DNA from 3 places in the Leclercia sp. genome. Region 1 is predicted to be linked to each of the others. Evidence: riboswitches for the same ligand, from Rfam matches in the RefSeq annotation. Region 1 holds a riboswitch; each other region holds the start of a gene.

Region 1 (4,185 bases):
GCACCGGCCCAATGCCCTGCCCGACCTCGAGGGTGTCGGCTTTTGCCAGCGCGCAGGAGAGCCAGGCTTTGGCCTCACAAATCGTATCCGCCCAGCTGGCGTGCCGCGGGCGCAGCGCCGCCAGCGCGGCCGAAAGGGTGCAGCCGGTGCCATGGGTATTTTTGGTGTTCACCCGCGGGGCGGTAAAACGCGTGGCCCCGTCGCGGGTGAACAGCCAGTCGGGGCTCTCGGGATCGTCCAGATGGCCGCCCTTCATCAGCACCGCCTCGCAGCCCATCGCCAGCAATGCATGGCCCTGCGCTTTCATCTCCTGCTCGCTGCGGGCATGAGGTGCATCCAGCAACGCCGCCGCTTCAGGTAAGTTGGGGGTGATCAGCGCCACCTGCGGCAGCAGCTTTTTACGCAGCGTGTCGACGGCGGCGGGCGATAGCAGCGGGTCGCCGCTTTTCGCCAGCATCACCGTATCCAGCACCACGTTTTTCACCTGATGACGCAGCAGCTGCTCCGCCACGGCCTCAACAATATCGGTTTCGGCCAGCATGCCGATCTTGGTGGTGTCGATGCGTACATCGCTGAACACCGACTCCAGCTGGGCCGCCACAAAATCAGGTTCGATGCGGTAGACCGACTGCACCCCGCGGGTGTTCTGCGCCACCAGGGCGGTGATCACCGAGCAGCCGTATGCGCCGAGCGCCGAGAAGGTTTTCAGGTCAGCCTGGATCCCGGCCCCGCCGCTTGGGTCGGTGCCGGCAATGGTAAGGGCGTTGATCCGTTTCATTGTTGCGCCCCCAGTTCCCACAAAGCATCAAGAAATGCGGGGGCAAAACTGCCCGGGCCACGACGTTCACTCGCGGCAAGCGTGCCGGCCCGCTTCATCCAGCCGCAGGCTGCGGCGATGTTATCCAGCCGATCCCCCGGCAGCGAGCAGCTGGCGGCCACCACCGCCGACAGCGCACAGCCGGTACCCACCACCCGGGTCATCAGCGGATCGCCGCCGGTGATGGTCTGGGTACGCAATCCGTCAGTAACGTAATCCACCTCTCCGGTCACCGCCACCACGGCATTGGTTTGTCGCGCCAGGGCCTGAGCTGCAGGCAGCGCGCTGGCCGCGGTGTCGGTGGTGTCCACGCCGCGTCCGCCTGCGCTCATCCCCGCCAGAGCGAGAATTTCAGAGGCATTGCCGCGAATGGCGGCCGGTTTGAGGCCGAGAATTTGCTGGCAAAAACGGGTCCGGTACGCCAGCGCGCCAACGGCCACCGGATCGAGGGTCCAGGGCTTGCCCGCCGCCACCGCGCTTTCAATCGCCCGGCGCATCGCCTGGGCGCGTGAGGAAGTCAGGGTGCCGACGTTAATCAGCAGCGCATCGGCAATAGCGGAGAACTGTTCGGCCTCTTCGGCTTCAATCACCATCGCCGGTGAAGCGCCGAGGGCCAGCAGTACGTTGGCGGTAAAGGTCTGCACCACGTCGTTGGTCATGCAGTGGGTCAGCGGAGAACGGGTTCGGAAGTGGTGTAAGGCGTGTAAATTGAGCAGGTCAGGCTGCATGGTATCGCTCCTGCCTTGCGCGAAGAAGCGATTGCCCGGAGGGCATCTGACTTCCCTACGCTGGCATTATCCAGATCAGGTGGTACGGGTATTTCTCAGCCTTCACAAGGAAGGGCACCCCGAGTCATGTTGATTACATTTCTTTATCAATTAATAGGTTACGCCAAGTCTCGTGCTGATACAAGATTGAACTTCTGAATATTACATTTTCACGCTGTACCTCACCTTGTACCCCATTTTGTACCCCACAGAAAAACAAAAGAACTTAATACCTTTTAAGTCTACTTCTAACCTACTTAATCTATTAAAATCTCCATATTCAATGTCAATCCAGATTCATATAAACCACCACAAGCAAAATGTGCGAGAAGGATTAACCGCAACTATCAATAAATGGAGTATTAAATCATATTTAAAAATGATGAAGCAGATACCGGTTCTTTTCATTTAAGTATTATCACGTAATTACTTTATATAAAAACAACTCTCTCATCAGTAATGAAATTGTATAAAATTCTGCGAAACGCAATCTAAAAATGACCTATATTTGCAGTGACAGGCAAATCATAAAATAGGTAATCAAATGAAAATGAAAAATCATTATGAAAATGAAATACTATCCAAATTAAAAGCATTAGAAGAAGAATATGAACTAATGGTTTCCACTAACAATTTTCCATTAGACACTTCAACTATTGCAGCAGAATGGGTTAAAAAAAGAACCTCAAAGAGAAATAAAAAAACAGATGGTGGAGAATAATATATGAAGATAAACGGAATACGTACCAATAGAAAGACGCTGAATAAATCAGTTCGTAAAAAAAGAATTGCATCAGGAATATCACTAACTTTTGATCAATATGAAAACATTCTATGTAGCGATATGACCTCAGCACGAATATGTAACATATTAAAAGTGCGATTACCCAAAGGATACATAGGGAAGCTAAGGAATAACAAACTCACGAAATACAAAAACTGGTATCAAAAAGTAAAACTTAAGCATTTACATAACACCCCAGTTAAACAAATAATCTAAACCAAAAAAAAACGAAAGGCCGATTCACTCACATGAATCGGCCTTTCTAAATTAATCAATATGGAGCATGTACAAATGATTAATCCTACATCTATCTTTACCAAATTTAAGTACGTATCTGCTGAATGTGGTTCAGGTAAAACTACCGCTATATGTAATATAATCAATAACAGCACTGAAAAATATATTGTAGTACAAAATACACAAGAACTTATTAAGCAGACAGCAAAGAAAATTAATAATTGTATGTATATTATTACTGATACAGTCTCAAGAGAGGAAAGTGTTATTAGTTCTGTCATTAACTTTCTTTCATCGGGATGCAAAAAAACACTAATCATAACGGATAAAACGTTTTTCAAAATACCTGTTGAACTTCTATCCGACAGAGTTGTTTACATAGATGATGTGACTAATTTCCACTCTTTCCAGAGCATCAATGATGGAAGTACTGAAATTAAAAAAATAATATACGAGGCATTCATTAAAGGTATACAGTCGTTAGATAATAATAATATGTATATTGCCGCAAAAAGAAACCCTGATGAACAGGGGGACATAATGAAAAATATAGTTAACAAAGAATTTTCCGTTTTAAATGATAACGATATTTTTATCCTGAATAATGAATACTTTACTAATCCTGAAAAAGTACAGCTTAATATCACGGCATGGAAAGATCTCAATAAGTACAAAGATGTATCAATTACCTTTCTTGGGGCTAATTTCGAAAACTCGTTGATCTATAAAGGAAATAAAGAATTATTTAAAAGTACTGAACTTGAAGGATTACTGAAACGCAAAACAGAACTTAAAGACAGATTAAAAGTTTATTACTTTTCAAAAAAATTCAAACTATCAAGAACATGGAAAACTAACAATCCTGATAAAGCACAAAAAATATACACTTATATTGATAAAAAGCTTGAGAAGAAGGAATTCTATTGGACAAAGAACAAAAGCGATTCTCAGAGTCTTAAAAATGGCAAAGAGATAAGCCCGGATGCCAGAGGATTGAACCAGTACCATCACCTTATGACGTGCGTCTGGTTGGCTTGTATGCGTCCCTCTGAAACAGAGGCTAAACAGTGTGAATTGTTCTTTGAGATTGACGGCGAGGCGATTCACCTTGCGAGGGAGTATGAAAGTTTACACCAGTTCGTACTACGAGGGATTTCGAGGAATTTTGAAAGTACTGAAACCCAGACCGTTTATGTTTTTGATGAATGGCAGGCCAGATCACTTACGGATAATATTGAGTACATAGATCTCGGTATTGATGACGACGAGCAAGGGCAGAGAGGCAGACCGCAAGGCTCCATGAACAAGGAAAAGCGTTTCACTCTTGATGATACCAAAGCAAAGCGTTTTCGCCGTTGGAAACGCAGCAATCCAGGGCTTGATTTAAAAGCGTTCAGGGCGTTTCTTGCCAGTTCTACCAACGCAAATCTGAGCACTGAAGAAAAAAAGGCCATGTGGGAAAAATACGAAAATGAAATACAAAAAAACAAGCAGAAATTGAAGCTCAAAACCCCAACATATAAACGGATAAATGTCCGAAAAATAATACCTTATAAACCTTTAGTTAATAAATTTCGGAC
Region 2 (4,185 bases), on a different contig from region 1:
GGCCCGCCGCCCAGCGAGAGCACGGTGGCGAAGCTGGCAAAGCAGAGCATAAAGATCAGCGCCGCGACGGGGGGAATTTGCCGACGCAGCCACGGCCACTCCACAAACCGGAAAAAGGACCCGCCGCGCATCCCGAGCTGGGCGGCGAGCTGGCGCTGCTCGCCGGGGATGTTCTCCAGCGCCTGCAGCAGCAGCCGCGTCGCCATCGGCATGTTGAAAAAGACGTGCGCCAGCAGAATGCCCTGCAGGCCATAAGGCGAGAAGCTCCACTCCAGCCCGAGGGCCTGGCAGAGGGCGGCAAGCCAGCCCTGACGCCCGTAGACGCTGAGAATGCCAAATATCGCCACCAGCACCGGCAGGATCAGGGTCATGGCGCACAGGCGCAGCAGCGCCTGCCGTCCGGGGAAACGACGCCGGTAGAGGGCGCGGGCAAGAAAAATGGCAGGCACGACGGAGAACAGGGCGGAAAGAAACGCCTGCCAGAAAGAGAAGCGGATGACGTGCCACAGATAGCTGTCGTGCAGCAGCCCCGCGATGTCGGTGGCCGGCGCGTTAAACCACAGCGCCAGAAATGCTCCCAGGGCGACGGCCACCATCAGGGTGGCGGCCATCAGCCCCGGGAGTAACCAGCCGGCGATCAGCGGCTGACGGCGCGTTGCCATTCACTGACCCAGGCGGCACGTTTCCCGGCCACTTCCTGCGGGGAGTATTCCAGCGCGGTTTGCGGTTTCACCAGAGTGTCGAAACCGGCAGGTAACGCCACGTTGGTGACCGGGTACATCCAGTTGCCGGTCGGGATAGCATTCTGGAACGACGGCGAGACTATAAATTTCAGGAACTTCTCGGCCAGTTCAGGCTGTTTGCTGGCCGCGGTGCGGGCAGCGACTTCGACCTGCAGGTAGTGACCTTCGGCAAAATCAGCGGCGGCATAGTTCTCTTTTTTCTCCGAAATAATGTGATACGCCGGAGAGGTGGTGTAGCTCAGCACCAGGTCACTTTCCCCTTTCAGGAACAGGCCGTAGGCCTCGCTCCAGCCTTTGGTAACGGTGACGGTTTTGGCGGCCAGCTTCTGCCAGGCTTCCGGGGTCTTATCGCCGTACACTTTTTGCATCCACAGCAGCAGACCCAGCCCCGGCGTGCTGGTGCGCGGATCTTCGTAGATCACGCGCCATTTCTGGTCGCTCTCAACCAGCTCTTTCAGGCTTTTCGGCGGGTTTTTCAGCTTATTTTTGTCATACACGAAGGCGAAGTAGCCGTAATCGAACGGCACAAAGGTCTCGTTCTTCCAGCCGCCAGGAACGTTAACCGCCTCGGTGGCCACGCCGCTTTTGGCGAACAGCCCGGTTTGCGTGGCCGCTTCCAGCAGGTTGTTGTCCAGACCCAGCACCACGTCGGCTTTGCTGTTCTTGCCTTCCATACGCAGGCGATTGAGCAGCGAGACGCCATCTTCCAGCGCCACGAATTTCAGCTCGCAGTTGCAGTCGGCTTCAAAGGCTTTTTTGACCGCCGGGCCTGGGCCCCAGTCGGCGGCGAAGGAGTCGTAGGTGTAGACCGTCAGGACAGGACTGGCGACGGCAGGCAGCGCAATCAGCGCCAGCAGGGGAAGAACAGTTTTGAACACTTTGCACCTCTGTATGTGAGAGTGGCAAAGGATTTTGAGCGACAGCCTCAAATCCCTTCGCCGGCGTTATCCGGATCAGGTTCGACGGGTATTTTCTCAGCACACGCTTGCGCGCAGCACCCCGTTGAGAACGGCGGTATTGTAATGATTTGGTGAATATTACGAAAGTATTATGGTTCCGGCGGCGCAAACCACGCCGATTTAAAGTCAAACCAGCCCAGGGTGTTCATGCGTAAGCCGCGCATACTGCGCTGTCCCTGGATCATCAGCCAGTGGTGGATCAGCGGGACAATCGCCTGCTGGGACAGCAGCTGCTGACACCAGACGGCAAGGTTCATCTCGCCCGCGCGCCACTGGGTGGCGTCCTGCTGCCAGTCGCGCGCGATGCAGTGTTGCAGGAGCGGGACTTCATACAGATGCGAGAACAGCGAGAAGTCGAGGGGCAGGGTGAAGTTGACACTGTTAAGCCAGATGTCGCTCACCGTCTCGCCGCGATGCCACTCCTCATAACTGACCTCCTGAATATTCAGCGTCACCTGCTCGGCGGCCAGCAGTTCACTCATCATTCTGGCGATCACCCGATGTTCAATATGCTCGCGATAGAAGGTCAGGGTGAGGCTCTCCAGCCCGGCCGGTTTGTCACCGCGCCCCGGGCGGGCATGGTGCCAGCGGGGCAGCAGGCCATACGCCGGGAACCAGTAGGATTGATACAACTCCTCGGCCTGATAGATCAGGTTGGCCGGGGAGAGGATCCGGCTTACCCACTGGCGCACCTCGGGGCTGGCTCCACGGTGAGAGCGGGCGTCGAACAACAGATAGTAGCAGCCCTCTTCAAGCCGGCTCTCCACCGCCTTTTCCCCCTCGGTGGGCCCTTCCAGCGTCAGGCCGACGCTCAGTTCTTCGTTGATATCCGGCAGGACCCAGACGTTCACCTCGTCAATCAGCGCCCGGTAGCCAAAGTAATCATCGAAGGCGCGGATCTTGAGCTGGTTATTGTTGTTGCGCGAGACGGCATAGGGCCCGGTGCCCACCGGCTGGCTGGTAAAGTTGTGCATCGTTTCCCACTCGCGCGGCAGGATCATCGAGGGTACATACCCCAGCAGCCAGGGCAGCCAGCGGTCGGGCTGTGAAAGCTGGATGTCCAGGGTCCAGGCGGTGGGGGACTGGATCCGGGTGATGTGTGAATAGAGGGGCAGCTCGCGGGCGCGCTGCAGCGTGGCAATCACGTCGGCCATTTCCAGCTCGCGTCCGTGATGGAAATGGATGCCGGGCCGCAGGAAAAAGCGCCAGTGCAGCGGGGAAAGTTGCTGCCAGTGGTGGGCAATGTCGGCTTCCAGTTCCCCGTTTTCCTCATTTATACGCGTCAGCCCGCTAAAGATCTGCCGCGCCATGTGGGTTTCGGAGCGCCGTAACGCGCTGCCCGGCAACAGGTTTTTCATCGGGCGATAATAGAGCACCCGCAGAATATGCCTGCCCTGACGGAAGCTGCGGCCCAGGTGGGAGACCAGCATCTGGCGCACCGCGGCCTTGTCGCCCACCAGCTGCACCAGCTGCTCGATGCGATCCTGCTCGAGCAGATCTTCCGCCCGCTGCTGCTGCAGCGCGAGGCCGGTGTACAGAAAGGTGAGACGGGAACGCTTGCCGCGTCCGGCCTCGGCCTCCCAGCTCAGCCAGCCCTGCTGCTGCATGGTGTTGAGCAGGGTGCGCATGTGGCGTCGCGAGCAGCTGAGCAGTTCGGCCAGCTCGCTGAGCGTGGTGTCCCGGGTCTGGCCATCACAGCATTGCCACAGGCGGATGAATTGTTGTTGCAGACGACCAGAGGGCATAAAAGGGGAACTCCTGACAAAAAATCAGCAATTTATTAATCCCTATATTAGGCCAATAATTCACTTCGTTGAAGCGAGGAGGTGAATATGAAGAGGTCTACCGCGAATCAGTTTTACCAACAGTACTTTTCAGCGACAAAGGGAGTGTCCTGGCTGGCCCGCCGGTGTGCAGAGCAGCGGCTGAAAATACTGGAAGATCTGATGCAGTGGGAGGTGACAACGTCGACCTCGGAACGCTGAATTGCTTCGATCATGTGTGACTGAGTATTGGTGCGAATCACCACGCCAGCAGGTATTATCTGCTGGCTTTTTTCGTTTTCACTTGCGCTAAAGGGAACAGGTAATGCTCTGGTTAATGACGATGGGACGCCGTCTCAACGGTGTGTATGCTGCCTTTATGGTGGTGGCGTTTATGATGGGCGTCGCCGGTGCGTTGCAGGCCCCGACCCTGAGCCTGTTCCTGAGCCGTGAGGTGGGTGCTCAGCCTTTCTGGGTGGGGATTTTTTACACCGTCAACGCCGTCGCCGGGATCCTGGTCAGCCTGTGGCTGGCGAAGCGATCGGACAGCCAGGGCGATCGCCGCAAGTTGATCCTCTTTTGCTGCGCGATGGCGATCGGCAACGCGCTGCTGTTTGCCTTTAACCGTCACTATCTGACCTTACTCACCTGCGGCGTGCTGCTGGCTTCACTGGCCAATACCGCCATGCCGCAGCTGTTTGCTCTCGCGCGGGAATATGC
Region 3 (4,185 bases), on a different contig from region 1:
TCAGCGGCCTGGGTGATGGCGCTCACCACCGCGATGCTGCCGACGCCGGTCGCCAGCACCGACGGGGCGCGTTCGAGGCTGATACCGCCGATGGCGACGGTAGGGTAATCCGCAAGGCGTTCGATATGCCGGGCCAGCTGTTCCAGCCCCTGAGGCGCGGAAGGCATCTGTTTGGTCTGGGTGGGAAATACGTGCCCGAGGGCGATATAGGACGGATGCGCCGCCAGCGCCACGTCGATCTCCATGTCGTCGTGGGTCGAGACGCCGAGGCGTAACCCGGCGGCACGAATGGCCGCAAGGTCGGTGGTCTCCAGGTCTTCCTGACCAAGATGCACACCGTAAGCCTGATGTTTAATCGCCAGCCGCCAGTAGTCATTGATGAACAGGCGGGCATCGTGGCGACGCCCCAGGGCAATGGCCGCCACGATATCGGCCTCGACCTCGTCATCCTGCTTATCTTTGATGCGTAGCTGGATCGTTTTTACGCCCGCGGCCAGCAAACGTTCGATCCAGGCCACGCTGTCGACGACCGGATAGAGTCCCAGACGAAAGGGCACCGGCGGGAAGTTGGGTTGATACATTACGCCTCCTCTTTTTTGAGGTAGATCTCGCCGCCTTTAGCGCGGAAGCTTTCCGACATGTCGGCCATCCCCACTTCGATGGTCTGCGCCGCGGCGTAGTCGCGCACCTCCTGGCTGATTTTCATCGAGCAGAATTTTGGTCCGCACATGGAGCAGAAGTGCGCCACTTTGCCGGATTCCTGCGGCAGGGTTTCGTCGTGATAGGCGCGGGCGGTGAAGGGGTCGAGTGCCAGATTGAACTGATCTTCCCAGCGGAATTCGAAGCGTGCTTTCGACATGGCGTTATCGCGGATCTGCGCGCCCGGGTGGCCCTTCGCCAGGTCGGCGGCATGGGCAGCAATCTTGTAGGTGATCAGCCCCTGCTTCACGTCTTCTTTGTTCGGCAGGCCGAGGTGCTCTTTCGGCGTGACGTAGCAGAGCATGGCGCAGCCAAACCAACCGATCATTGCCGCGCCAATCCCGGAGGTGAAGTGGTCATAGCCCGGCGCGATGTCGGTGGTTAGCGGCCCCAGGGTGTAGAACGGTGCTTCGTGGCAGTGCTCCAGCTCCTCGGTCATGTTGCGGCGGATCATCTGCATCGGCACGTGGCCCGGGCCTTCAATCATCACCTGGACGTCATACTCCCAGGCAATTTTGGTCAGCTCGCCCAGGGTGTGCAGCTCGGCAAACTGCGCTTCGTCGTTGGCGTCGCGGATGGAGCCCGGGCGCAGGCCATCGCCCAGCGACAGGGAGACGTCGTACGCGGCGCAGATTTCGCAGATCTCGCGGAAATGCTCATACAGGAAGTTCTCCTGATGATGGGACAGGCACCATTTCGCCATGATCGAGCCGCCACGGGAGACGATGCCGGTCAGGCGTTTCGCGGTCATCGGCACGTAGCGCAGCAGCACCCCGGCGTGGATGGTGAAGTAGTCGACCCCTTGCTCGGCCTGCTCCAGCAGCGTATCGCGGAACGCTTCCCAGGTGAGATCTTCCGCAATGCCGTTAACCTTCTCCAGCGCCTGATAGATGGGCACCGTACCAATCGGCACTGGGCTGTTACGCAGGATCCACTCGCGGGTTTCGTGAATATAGCGCCCGGTGGAGAGGTCCATCACCGTATCCGCGCCCCAGCGGGTGGACCAGACCAGTTTCTCTACCTCTTCTTCGATGGAGGAGGTGACGGCCGAGTTACCGATGTTGGCATTCACCTTCACCAGGAAATTACGGCCGATGATCATCGGCTCGGATTCCGGGTGGTTGATGTTGGCCGGGATAATGGCACGACCAGCGGCCACCTCGTCACGCACAAATTCCGGGGTAATGTTCTCCGGCAGGCGGGCGCCAAAGCCTTCGCCCGGATGCTGGTGGCGCAGCACTTCGCCACGAATGCGCTCGCGGCCCATGTTTTCGCGGATGGCGATAAACTCCATCTCCGGCGTCACGATCCCCTGGCGGGCGTAGTGCAGCTGGGTCACGCATTTACCCGCTCTGGCACGCTTCGGCGTCAGCAGACCGGTGAAGCGCAGCTCGTCCAGACCGTCGTCGGCCAGACGTTCCCGGGTATAGGCCGAGCTTTGTTCGTTCAGGGCTTCGCAGTCGTTACGGGCCGCAATCCACGGCTGGCGCAGCTTCGCCAGACCCTGCTGGACGTTAATCGCCACATCCGGATCGCCGTATGGCCCGGAGGTGTCGTAGACCGGCACCGCTTCGTTCTCTTCAAACTGCGGGTTGTTTTTGCTGCCGCCGATTAATGTCGGGCTGAGCTGGATCTCGCGCATCGGCACGCGAATATCATCCTGCGAACCGGTCAGATAGATGCGTTTCGAGTTGGGGAAAGCGGTGCCTTCCAGGGTGTCGATAAAGTGTTGGGCGTGCGCGCGCTGTTCGCGGCGGGTCATTTTTGTGGCAGACATAGCTCGTTCCAGTAAGTGCAGGAAGTGGCTTGTCAGACGACGGATGAAGCAAGAGAGGATCGCCCGTAGGCGATACAGTAAATTGACTCTTGTTCCCTTCGCAGGTCTTAACCTGATCAGGTTCCGCGGATCCCGAATTAACGGTCTCAGCCCGGCTTTCGCACTGGGCACTCCGACAAGAATAGGCTCCCCTACAGCGGGAGCAGTGAATGTAAACTACGCGTTAACGAGGAATAACTCAAGCCGGTCGGGCGACGTTATCTTCGTTGCTTGCCTTCAGATTGTGATCCAGCGCAAGGGCGATCAGGTTGTCTTCCAGCGTAAAGCGTTGCTCCAGCGCCTCGCCGATATCGGAAAGCGCCTGCTGAAATTCCAGGTAGTTATCCTGATCGATGGCGTTTTCGAGCGTCGAGTCGTAGTAATCCATGATTTGCTGGGTATTGGCTTCCAGCAGGGGATAGAGTTTGGTTGCCGCTAAATACGGGCTCTTACCTTCCATTTCACGGATAAAGCGTTCATAAATATTAAAATGACCGTTGGAAAGGTAATCGACCAGGCTCTGACAGAAATCGTCCAGCGCTTTTTCGTTCAGGCGCATATAAGACTCTTTGCCAGGCTTAATGCCAACGAGATTGTAATAGGCAACAAGCAGATGTTTCCGCACGTGCAGCCAGCGATCGACCAGTTTGTTACTTCCGCCAACGCGCTCTGTCAGGTTTTCTAGCTGGTTTAGCATGTTTGACTCCGCAAGGTTAAGATTAAAAGCTGCCCACCCAAAATGTAATAGTATTGTTACCAACATGCCTGTGAAGCAAAGGTAGTGCAATAGATATGGATCGTATAATTGAAAAATCGGATCGCGGCTGGTGGTTAGTCAGCCATGAACAAAAATTATGGTTGCCCGGTGGTGAATTACCCTATGGCGAAGCAAATAATTTCGATCTTGCGGGACAACCCGCACTAAATATCGGCGAGTGGAAGGGCGATTCTGTGTGGTTGATCCAGCAAAATCGCCGTCACGACATGGGATCGGTGCGCCAGGTGCTCGATCTCGATGTTGGCTTGTTCCAGCTGGCGGGCCGTGCTGTGCAGTTGGCCGAGTTTTATCGCTCGCATAAGTTCTGCGGCTACTGCGGCCACACCATGCACCCGAGCAAAACCGAGTGGGCGATGCTCTGCAGCCACTGTCGGGAACGCTATTATCCGCAAATCGCGCCGTGCATTATCGTCGCCATCCGCCGGGATGACGCCATCCTGCTGGCGCAACACACCCGTCATCGCAACGGAGTGCATACCGTACTGGCCGGGTTTGTCGAAGTGGGTGAAACCCTGGAGCAGGCCGTGGCGCGGGAAGTGATGGAGGAGAGCGGCATCAAGGTGAAGAACCTGCGTTATGTCACCTCCCAGCCGTGGCCGTTCCCACAGTCGCTGATGACCGCCTTTATGGCCGAGTACGACAGCGGCGAGATCGTTATCGATCAGAAAGAGCTGCTGTCCGCCGACTGGTATCGCTACGACGATTTACCACTGCTGCCACCGCCCGGCACCGTGGCGCGCCGCCTGATAGAAGATACCGTGGCAATGTGTCGGGCTGACGATGTGTGAGACATGTTACACTGGAGATAAGACGCTTAAGGAACTGCAAAAATGACCGAACTGAAGAACGATCGTTATCTGCGTGCGCTGCTGCGCCAACCCGTTGATGTCAC

What was found. Region 1 has a riboswitch for thiamine pyrophosphate ahead of thiM (hydroxyethylthiazole kinase). Riboswitches for the same ligand answer to the same signal wherever they lie in the genome.
Region 2: another riboswitch for thiamine pyrophosphate. It lies ahead of thiB (thiamine ABC transporter substrate binding subunit); the one in region 1 lies ahead of thiM (hydroxyethylthiazole kinase).
Region 3: another riboswitch for thiamine pyrophosphate. It lies ahead of thiC (phosphomethylpyrimidine synthase ThiC); the one in region 1 lies ahead of thiM (hydroxyethylthiazole kinase).

What each region holds. Positions count from the first base shown of each region.
Region 1 is NZ_DAIQCE010000001.1:269,898-274,082, reverse strand. Features, by position in the region: gene thiD (bifunctional hydroxymethylpyrimidine kinase/phosphomethylpyrimidine kinase) at 1-778, opposite strand, end outside; gene thiM (hydroxyethylthiazole kinase) at 775-1,545, opposite strand; TPP riboswitch at 1,581-1,677, opposite strand; gene V7Q49_RS01165 (hypothetical protein) at 2,129-2,305, shown strand; gene V7Q49_RS01160 (type III restriction endonuclease subunit R) at 2,660-4,185, shown strand, end outside.
Region 2 is NZ_DAIQCE010000003.1:95,180-99,364, reverse strand. Features, by position in the region: gene thiP (thiamine/thiamine pyrophosphate ABC transporter permease ThiP) at 1-662, opposite strand, end outside; gene thiB (thiamine ABC transporter substrate binding subunit) at 638-1,621, opposite strand; TPP riboswitch at 1,656-1,755, opposite strand; gene sgrR (HTH-type transcriptional regulator SgrR) at 1,792-3,447, opposite strand; gene sgrT (glucose uptake inhibitor SgrT) at 3,535-3,687, shown strand; gene V7Q49_RS11895 (sugar efflux transporter) at 3,791-4,185, shown strand, end outside.
Region 3 is NZ_DAIQCE010000004.1:258,253-262,437, forward strand. Features, by position in the region: gene thiE (thiamine phosphate synthase) at 1-581, opposite strand, end outside; gene thiC (phosphomethylpyrimidine synthase ThiC) at 581-2,476, opposite strand; TPP riboswitch at 2,553-2,661, opposite strand; gene rsd (sigma D regulator) at 2,715-3,212, opposite strand; gene nudC (NAD(+) diphosphatase) at 3,308-4,081, shown strand; gene hemE (uroporphyrinogen decarboxylase) at 4,124-4,185, shown strand, end outside.